Regions from separate parts of the Dorea sp. 210702-DFI.3.17 genome, predicted to be linked through region 2. Evidence: a T-box and tRNA genes for the amino acid it is inferred to sense, from the RefSeq annotation. Region 2 holds a T-box; the other holds one or more tRNA genes.
The links. A T-box is a leader RNA that pairs with one kind of tRNA and senses whether it is charged. The one in region 2 lies ahead of leuS (leucine--tRNA ligase), so its partner is inferred to be a tRNA-Leu.

Region 1: it encodes a tRNA-Leu, which carries the amino acid that the T-box ahead of leuS (leucine--tRNA ligase) is inferred to sense. The anticodon was not compared.

Annotation. Positions count from the first base shown of each region.
Region 1 covers NZ_JAJCNB010000001.1:81,419-86,922, reverse strand. Annotated here, with positions in the region: gene LI149_RS00410 (Zn-dependent hydrolase) at 1-567, opposite strand, end outside; gene LI149_RS00405 (PucR family transcriptional regulator) at 716-2,398, opposite strand; tRNA gene LI149_RS00400 (tRNA-Leu) at 2,542-2,624, opposite strand; gene LI149_RS00395 (diaminopimelate decarboxylase) at 2,685-3,956, opposite strand; gene LI149_RS00390 (TrmB family transcriptional regulator) at 3,953-4,684, opposite strand; gene pyk (pyruvate kinase) at 4,827-5,504, opposite strand, start outside.
Region 2 covers NZ_JAJCNB010000005.1:75,393-80,896, forward strand. Annotated here, with positions in the region: gene LI149_RS05330 (CapA family protein) at 1-111, opposite strand, end outside; gene LI149_RS05335 (hypothetical protein) at 210-632, opposite strand; gene LI149_RS05340 (selenium metabolism-associated LysR family transcriptional regulator) at 1,257-2,165, shown strand; T-box leader at 2,468-2,705, shown strand; gene leuS (leucine--tRNA ligase) at 2,766-5,195, shown strand.

The sequences.
Region 1 (5,504 bases), on a different contig from region 2:
AAGTTCGATAAAACTGTGTACCGTCTTTGGATCTCTTTTGGCTTTCATCACATTTGCACTTGTGATTCCATATGATTTCATCACTTCGCCTCGTGGCTCACCGTAAATATCCAGCTCATCATCACTTACATCCGGGTCCTGTCCACAAAGTGAACTACTTCCCAGAAGTCCTTTTCCAAAACGGAATCCTTCTTCATCGGTAAACACAATCACCTCGATCGGGTGTTTCGGAACTTTTCCATGTTCCTTTAACACTTCACATACTTCCAATCCTCCAACGCAGCCAGTCACTCCATCATATCGGCCTCCGTCCGGAACTGTGTCAAGATGTGAACCCATCATGATTGCCGGAAGATCATTATCCTGCCCATCCATATGAGCAATCAGGTTACCAGCTTCGTCCACATGGCATGTCATGCCAAGGCGCTTTGCCCAAGATGCAAAAAGTTCTCTTCCTTTTACATCTTCTTCGGAGAATGCCATTCTCGTGTACGTTCCATCTTCTTTTTTACCACACTGATAAATGTCTTCTAATCTGGAAACCACACGATTTATATTTGCTTTCATCCGAATTCCTCCTCCCTTGTGAATCTTTGTTTTTCTATGTCTCATATTATAGATATTTTTTTAACAATACGCATCTGCATAATTGGACAAAAAAATAACAGAGATTTATCAACAACTGATAAATCTCTGTTACTTTCTCAAAAAACTGCTATTTTTTTAAATTTTCCATCATTTTACATGCAACTAAGCCAATTCGGACAGATAGTACTTCATTAGGGTTATCAAAATCTATGCCTGTGATCTGCGAAATCCTCTCAATACGATAGGCCGCCGTCTTATAATGTATATACAAGTCCTGAGCTGTCTTTGTCAGATTCTGGTTGTGTTCCAGATAAGTCTTAAGTGTCAGGATCAGATCCTGACGCTGCTGTTTTTTGTAATGATATAATTTTTGAAGAGATTCTGGTACATATTCCATCATTTCTTTCTCATCACTGAGCTGACAAAGCAGTTTGAAAATTCCCATGTCGGAGAAAATCATAATTTTGGACTGACTGTCTTCATTTTCATCTCCAAGAATATCAATAAACATCAGTGAATCAGTTGCCTCTTTAAAACTGCTCGGAATATGTTCAATCCCCTCTATCATTCGTCCGACTCCGGCACAGACTTTCAAATCTTTTTTCGTACTTGCCACACGCTTCTGGATCTTCATGACTATTTCTTTCAATTCGTGACGATATTCTTCCTGTTTTCTCGCCGGATCTACTTCCTGGATCACAATGACTCTGTCCATATCATTCTGAATCTTCACATTCGGAAATTCAATAGCGATCGCATTGTTCAATATATTCGTGTATTTCACCGTGTCATTCAGATCGACCCGATTTGAGCTATATCCGAGATTGAACGCAATAATACGGTAGGACGCATCCATAGAAATCCCAAGCAGGAAACTATCCCTTCGAAGTTCCTGAATTGAGTGAACCTTTCCATTCAAAATATTGTTCATAATATCACTCTGGAACTTTTTCTCAAGATCTGCCAGTGAACTTTGACGGAACAATTCCTGCTTCAACGCTGTTACTGCATTCTCAACTGCAATAAAATCCATACCGTTGACCGGATGTTCTGTTTCAGTAACAACCAGATACATTCTCGCATTATACATAACATTCAATCGCACAAGATACTGCCCGATCTTTTCTTCCGGTTTTTCCTCCAATGTAATTTCCTGTTTCCGGTATTTATAATTTGAATAGAAGTCTAAAGAATATTCTTTTGCGTCCGGCTGAATTTCAAATTCACGGATTCTCGTATCTGTTGTCGCCTGGCATTCCAGATTCTGATCAAACAATGCCACCGGGTTTCCAATCAGTTTTGACAAAATGTCTACAATACGCTGCACTCCATTTTCCATGGAATGAAAGGAAAGTGACAGTGCCGTGAAATTATCATGAGTTGTCTTAAAATACTTAAGTCTGATAACTTCCTCACTAAAAACATGCTCCATGATCGTATTAAGAATTTCTCGAAATGGCATTTCAAACGGAATCTCAATGACAGGAATTTCTGTCTTTTGAGCATACTCCTGTATGACCGCCATCTTTTCCTCCATGAAGTCTACGGTTCTTCCTTGCTTAATCACAAGTGCACTTACTTTTTTCTTTGCAAGCTCCGCGATATAACTGCGGAACTCTTCCGGGGAACAATTCTGAAATGCATTCAATCCTGTCAGAAGGACCTCTCCACCACTGATAAAACGAACAATATCTGGAGATTCAATAATCGTAACACCACGGATTTCCTGGCCAATACCACCTTTGCCCCAGAGCAGATTCGCTTTCTGAAATAATTTCATATCAAGCATATCCTGTACTGTAAATCCCATAATCTTATTCCTTTCGTCATTTCATTCTTTCTTCTTTTGTTCCTCTAAAAACATCGATTTTATTATAATGAATATCTAATAAATGTGCAAGAGCAGAAAAGCACCGAAAACTTTAAGTCTTCGATGCCCTTTCATAAATCAACTGCGGATGACGGGACTTGAACCCGTACATAGTCACCTACGTCAGATTTTGAGTCTGATGCGTCTGCCATTCCGCCACATCCGCATATCCCAGCTTTTTCAAGCTGAGATTAATTGTAACACACAACTGCGTGAAATACAACATTTATTTTATTAATTTTTTTCCAATATCAAAACAATCAAAGGTTGCGAAATAATCTGCTGGTGTTTCAGCTCTTCGGATAAGCTGTGTGCTTCCATCTTCTTTTAAGAGCACCTCTGCGGATTTTAATTTTCCATTATAATTGTATCCCATAGAAAATCCATGTGCCCCTGTATCATGAATCACAAGAACATCTCCCATATCAATCTTCGGAAGCATACGGTCAATTGCAAATTTATCATTATTCTCACAAAGAGAACCTGTTACATCATATTTGTGATCACACGGCACATCTTCTTTTCCCATGACTGTAATATGGTGATATGCACCATACATAGCCGGACGCATCAAATTTACTGCGCATGCATCTACCCCAATATATTCCTTATGGGTGTGTTTCTCATGAATTGCTTTTGTTACAAGGCAGCCATAAGGTCCCAACATAAATCTTCCAAGTTCTGTATAAAGAGCTACATCTCCCATGCCTTCAGGCACAAGAACCTCATTATAAACTTCCCGCACACCGTCTCCAATCGCACGGATATCATTTGGCTCCTGATCTGGTGTATACGGAATTCCGATACCGCCTGACAAATTAATAAATTTGATATGAATGCCTACCTCTTTCTGAAGCTTTACAGCCACTTCAAATAATACTTTTGCAAGCATCGGATAATATTCATTTGTTACAGTATTACTTGCAAGGAAGGCATGAATTCCAAATTCCTTCGCACCTTTGCTTTTTAAAATCTTAAATGCTTCAAAAAGCTGCTCCGTTGTCATACCAAACTTGGCATCTCCCGGGTTATCCATAATATCATTACTAATCTTAAACAGTCCGCCCGGATTATACCGGCAACTGATCGTTTCTGGAATCTCGCCAATTGTCTCTTCAAGGAAATCAATATGCGTAATATCATCCAGATTAATAATTGCTCCTAACTTGTGTGCAAGTTCATATTCTTCTCTCGGTGTGTCATTGGAAGAAAACATAATGTCCTCTCCCTTTACTCCCATTGCATCTGAAAGGAGAAGTTCTGTATAAGAAGAACAGTCACATCCGCATCCATACTCTCTCAAAATATCAATCAGAAACGGATTCGGCGTTGCTTTAACTGCAAAATACTCTTTATACCCCGGATTCCATGCAAATGCTTCTTTTAGTGCCTGCATATTCTTGCGAATTCCCTTCTCATCATAAAGATGAAATGGAGTTGGATATTTTTTAATAATTTCATCCAGTTGTTCTTTTGTTACAAATGGTTTTTTCTTCATTGCATGTTCTCCTCTCGTATTGCCAGAAGTTTTATTTCATTACTAAGAGCACTTTTATATAACTCTACAAAATTTTTCTGTCCGGAATAAAGGCATGTATTAATACTTCCTTCTCCATACTCTCCGGTCAGCACATATCTAGAATCTGTAATCACACCAATCTGCATTCCACGATTGTTTCCCATATAGACTCTGGCATTTCTGAAATTCACAGGTTGATCTGTCACAATTACGACTTTCTTTTTAGCCCGGATCAGACTTTCCAGCTCATCCACGAACAATAACAGGTAATTTCTTGTACAGGAAATGTATACTCTCTCTTCGGCTTTTGCCAGAAGATTACGAATCTTATCCAAAATATTAGAAGAACCTTCTATTGTAATGTACCCTTCTACATGATCTTTTTCAGATGGCATATGCTTCTTTAGCCATCTTTGGGACTCTTCCAGCCTCCGGATTCTATTCCGGCAAAATTCGTCCAATGGCACAGATACATATTTTTTTGTTGTTCCTTCTTCCACCAGATAAGCCGCGCCTTTTTCAGTCATACTTGCAAGCGAATTATACGCATTGGATCTGGATATTCCAAGCTGCTTTGCGACTTCATAGCCTGTCGTCTTTCCTTCACTGATCAGGCAGCCGTAAATTCCTGCTTCCTGCCTTGTAAGCCCAAATTCCATCAGGCGTTCAATATATGATTTATCTTCCATTTTTTCACCTGTTCTCATTTTCATCTTTTTGTAGTAGTTCTCTCACGGAACACTATAGTATATTTCTCGCCATCAGTCAAGTACTTAAATGAGAAATATGTTCAAAAAGCGAACAACAGATGAAAGAAATCTCTCATCTGTTGTTCGTTTTCAATAATTCTTAATCTATCACTGCTATTTTCATAATATTGCTGACTCCGGCAACATTTCCGGAAATATTCGGGGAAGGGATTCCTGCTGTCAAGACTACCGTGTCTCCAGTCTCTGCAATCTGTTTTGCTCTTACAAGATCTAATGCGCTGCTGCAGATTTCATCTGTAGAATTTGCATTAATAGAGCAATACGGACGTACTCCCCAGTAAATCTGCATTCTGCGAAGTGTATCTTCGTTTGGTGATATACCGATAATCTCTGTCTTCGGTTTAAATTTGGATACAACTCTTGCAGTTGCACCTGATACAGTCGGTGTAATAATACACGCTGCTTTCAGATTTTTTGCAGTTGTTACAGTTGCATATGCCAGAGCACTGGAAGCATTTCTCATTCTATGTGCACCTGCTTTTTCCAGCATCTCCTTATAATCCAGATGCTGCTCCGTACTTTCTACAATGTGCACCATCATCTTCAGTGCTTCAACCGGATATTTTCCCTGTGCAGTCTCACCTGAAAGCATGACAGCGTCTGTTCCGTCGTAAACTGCATTTGCCACATCTCCAACCTCTGCTCTTGTCGGACGTGGATTACGGATCATAGAATCCAGCATCTGAGTTGCTGTAATGACCGGTTTGTAATTATCATTGCATTTCTGAATGATCAATTTCTGAAGATATGGAACTTC
Region 2 (5,504 bases):
CATGCCTCCGAGCAGCATGGCGCGTTTCCTTTTTCTGCGTCTGAGGCGTCTGCGCCTGGCTTCCATCTGGCGTCTTTTTGATGCTTTGATTCCTGAATTGTTATCGCTCATAGTATTTTGTTACCTTCTCATTCGTTGTAGAAAATATGCATAAAAACGGACAGCCTATTTTAAGATAGACTGTCCGCTTGTTTCATTATTTGATCCATTTAATTTAAAAGAGTGCAGCCATCCAAATTAATGTCCTTTAATTCTGCTTTTTCTGCGCTGATACTTACATAAAACTTGATACCGCATTCCTCGGAGAGTTTTTTCAGACGGTCAATAAATCCTGGAATATTCTCAATGGAAATATCTGCGTGTTTTAAAATACCATCGATAAAGATGCACTCAATATCGTGGTTGGAGCTATACATTCCATATAAGAAACCAATGTACTCATCGGTATTCGTAATAGATGGAAAATCATCCATACAAATTGTACGGATATCAAATGCAACACTTGCGGTATCGCGATGCGTCTTTTTGATAAAAACGACATTACCTTTACATTCTTTCGCCTGCTTATTTGCCTGCTCGATCATTTGTTGTGTTTTTCCGCTGCCTTTAGGGCCAGTTAATAAATTTACCATGGCAAACTCTCCTTTATGTATAATATTATACCGGGCATATCCGGTATCGAATAGTTGATGTTTATATTATACACTAAAGTGCAGACAGTAACAACCTGAAAAAAGAAGTTTTTAGACGATTTCGCGAGAATTTTAGAATAATCTTAGAATAAGCGTAAAAGTTAAAGATGGCATTGGAAAAATGCAAACCGGTCTTCACACTTGTAAAAAATAAAAATCAATACAAACCACAGAAATGTGGGATTTTTCATGTCATAATTTAATTATTTTTAGGTTGTGATTATAATAGCAGATAGAAAATGAAATAGATAAATATCAATAATCTTGATAAATAAAAGAAAATCTATTGGAAACGTTAATAAAGTATAGAAAAATTCAATAAAACTATGAAAACTATCAATTCGACATTTGAGACGAGGAGATTTAAAATATATATTAGCTGGGAGTCAATCCCCCAGCTGATATAGCCTCCGGCAGGGCGCACATTGTCCGGTGGACAATGGTTTTGCGCCGACCGAAACGGAGTGTAGACTTGCAGAGGTGCGCAGCAAGAATGCCGAGGCATTCTTGAAATTAAAAAGACATTTTTTAGAAAGACATGGGGAAAAGAGGAAAAAGAGAATAATGAGATTGGATTACATAAGAAGTTTTATTAATGTTGTCAACTGTAAAAGCTTTTCTGTTGCTGCAAAAAAAGCATTCGTCTCACAGCCGACAATCAGTACTCATATCAAGCAATTGGAAGTGGAATTGGGAGTCCAGCTTTTGGTTAGATCAACAAAAGATGTGATATTGTCAGAAGAGGGAGTTCTGTTTTATCCATATGCAGTCAGGCTTCTGGAGACGGAAAATGAGGCACTGGCACATTTGAATAAGACGGAAGCAAAAGTAAAAGGAACTGTAACGATTGCTGCTTCATCAGTTCCGGGGAATTATATTCTTCCGAGGATTTTGAAACAGACCAGACTTAAATATCCTGAGATCGATTATCGTATGTTGGAAGGAGACAGCAGTCAGGTAATCCAGTCGGTCTTAAGATTTGAAGCAGATCTTGGAATAGGGAGTATCCGTACCAATCATGAGAAATGTATGTGTATGCCGCTTCTAAAAGATCAGATTGTACTTGCGACACCGAATACAGAAGAATATCGGAGTCTGAATGGGGTATTTCCGCTTGATAAGCTGAAGAAAGAGACATTTGTTATACGGGAATCAGGCAGTGGAACAAAGATTGCATATGAAAGCATTGAGAAAGCGCTGGATCTGCATGCAAAGCCGTTGAAGATTGCCATGCAGGCAGAATCTTCCGATCTGGTCCGGAGAAGTGTAGAAGAAGGAATGGGAGTTGCATTTGTAAGTAGTCTGGCAATTCAGGATTCTTTGGCATTGGGGAAATTATTGAAGTTTGAATTCCCGAATGTAAATACAGAGAGACAGATTTATCTTTTGTATCATAAAGACCGGATTATGACGCTTCCTATTACTAGTGCGATTAAGTCTATCAGACAGCAATGTCAGAAGATTTCAGGTTAATACTTGAACAGTATTATTTCCTATAGAAATCCTGCTCCCCCTGCAGGGTTTGCCATAATTAAGAATGTGCAAAAAAGAAAGAAGCGTGTTTCAGTTAATAGAAATACGCTTCTTTCTTCCTATAACAAGTGTAAAAAACATTCAAGAATTCATGTTGGAACTTATACGTTAGATGTACAGGTGGAAAATCAGAATCCAAATTACAGATATAATTTGGATCCAGGAAACAATAGAAAACATTGAAAACTTCGGATTGAGTCTTGACTTATATTATCATTCTCCTTATAATAATGAAGAATATGAAAGAGACATGGAAGAGGAGTATTAAGAGCCTATCGTTTTCAGAGAGTTGCCGGCAGGTGCAAGGCAATGACGTAATCTCCCAACTCGCCTCGGAGTTCTTCTGCTGAACAGGTCAGACATTTATCGTAAGGGCAACATAGGCAGGAGCGGGACTTCCCGTTACAGAAGCAATGAGTGCATATGAGAATTCATATGAAGAAGAGTGGTACCACGGAATCAAGCCTTTTCGTCTCTTTGGAGATGAGAAGGCTTTCATTTTATTTTAGATGCAGTATTGCAGAAAGAGAGGAAATCAATATGTCTAAGATACCTTACAATCATAAGGCGATCGAGAAAAAGTGGCGTGACAAATGGGAAGAGAATCCGGTCAATGTCCAGTTTGATGAGAATGGAAAGAAAAAAGAAAAATATTACTGCCTGGATATGTTTCCATATCCTTCAGGTAACGGACTTCATGTAGGTCATTGGAGAGGATATGTAATCTCTGATGTATGGAGCAGATATAAATTACAGCAGGGCTATTATATCATTCATCCAATGGGCTGGGACGCATTCGGACTTCCGGCAGAGAACTACGCAATTAAGATGGGAGTTCACCCGGAGATTTCAACAGCAGCTAATATTAAAAATATTAAGCGTCAGATCAATGAAATCGCAGCTCTTTATGACTGGGATCGTGAGGTCAACACAACAGACCCGAACTTCTACAAGTGGACACAGTGGATTTTTGTAAAGATGTTCAAAGAAGGACTTGCTTATGAGAAAGAGTTCCCAATCAACTGGTGCCCATCATGTAAGACAGGTCTTGCCAATGAAGAGGTCGTAGGCGGAAAATGTGAGCGTTGTGGAGCTGAAGTTACAAAGAAGAATCTTCGTCAGTGGATGCTTCGTATCACAAAATATGCAGACAGACTTCTAAATGATCTGGACAAGCTTGACTGGCCTGAGAAAGTTAAGAAGATGCAGGCTGACTGGATTGGAAAATCATACGGTGCAGAGGTAGATTTTCCAGTAGAAGGAAGAGATGAGAAAATCACAGTTTATACAACAAGACCAGATACACTTCACGGAGCAACATTTATGGTACTGGCTCCGGAGCATGAACTTGCTAAGAGCCTTGCAACAGACGAGACAAGAGATGCAGTAGAAAAATACATTTACGATGCATCTATGAAATCTAATGTTGACCGTATGCAGGATAAAGAAAAGACAGGCGTATTTACAGGAACATATGCGATCAACCCGTTAAATGGAGCAAAAGTTCCAATTTGGTTATCTGATTATGTACTGGCTGATTACGGTACAGGAGCTATTATGTGTGTACCTGCTCATGACGATCGTGACTTCGAGTTTGCAACAAAATTCAATATCCCAATCATTCAGGTTATTGCAAAAGATGGTAAAGAGATTGAGAATATGACAGAGGCTTATACTGAAGCTGTCGGAACAATGATCAATTCCGGTGAGTGGAATGGTATGGAGTCTGCCGTACTGAAAAAAGAGGCACCACATATTATCGAGGAGAGAGGAATCGGACGCGCAACCGTAAACTACAAGCTGCGTGACTGGGTATTCTCACGTCAGAGATACTGGGGAGAGCCAATTCCGATCGTTCATTGTCCGAAGTGTGGAAATGTTCCGGTACCGGAAGAAGAATTGCCACTTCGTCTGCCAGAGGTAGAATCCTATGAGCCGACAGGAACTGGTGAATCACCGCTTGCTGCAATCGATGAGTGGGTAAACTGCAAGTGTCCACAGTGTGGCGCTGACGCTAAGAGAGAGACAAATACAATGCCACAGTGGGCAGGATCATCATGGTATTTCCTTCGTTATGTGGATAACCATAATGATAAAGAACTGGTTTCCAGAGAGAAAGCAGACGAGATGCTTCCGGTAGATATGTACATCGGTGGAGTAGAGCATGCAGTTCTTCACCTTCTGTATTCCAGATTCTATACAAAATTCCTGAACGATATCGGAGTTGTTGATTTTGATGAGCCATTCCATAAGCTGTTCAATCAGGGAATGATCACAGGAAAGAACGGAATCAAGATGAGTAAATCTAAGGGAAATGTTGTATCACCGGATGATCTTGTAAGAGATTATGGATGTGATTCCCTGAGAATGTATGAGCTTTTCGTAGGACCACCGGAGTTAGACGCAGAGTGGGATGACCGTGGAATCGACGGAGTAAACCGTTTCCTGAAACGTCTGTGGAATCTTGTTATGGACAGCAAAGATTCAGATGTAAAAGCTTCGAAAGAGATGATCAAAGAGCGTCATAAACTTGTCTATGATGTAACAACACGTCTGGAGAGCTTCAGCTTGAATACAGTCATCTCTGCATTCATGGAACACAATAATAAGCTCATCGAGATTGCTAAGAAAGAAGGCGGAATTGACAAAGAGACACTGTCAACAGCTGCAGTACTGCTTTCCCCATTTGCACCTCATGTAGCAGAGGAACTCTGGGAGCAGTTAGGACACGAAGGCAGCGTATTCAAAGCCGGATGGCCGACATATGATGAGAATGAGATGAAAGATGACGAAATCCAGGTACCTGTACAGATCAACGGTAAGACAAAAGCTGTCATCTCAGTACCAACAGACATTTCCAAAGACGATGCAATTGCAGCAGGAAAAGAAGCAATCGCAGATAAACTGACAGGAAATATCGTAAAAGAAATCTACGTTCCGAAGAAGATTATCAATATTGTAATGAAATAAGTTAAGTAATGATTAGTTAGAAATAGCATCTTAAGCTTTGCAGGAGCTTAAGGTGCTATTTTCTATATGTACAATTCAGAATTGCGATGAGTAAACTGCAAGCTGTTAATATAATCATAAATTCTTCATATGTACTGATATCTCCTGATAGACAATAAAAACTTAATACAGTATATATGGATTGTAAATCATATAGGAAAATGATAAAATTATTTATTATGAAGTAAACATTAGATAAAGGAAAGAGTTATGGTTTTTTTTCAAAGCCGGAAATTATAATTTTAAAGGAGTCAAACAGTGCAGAGGAGC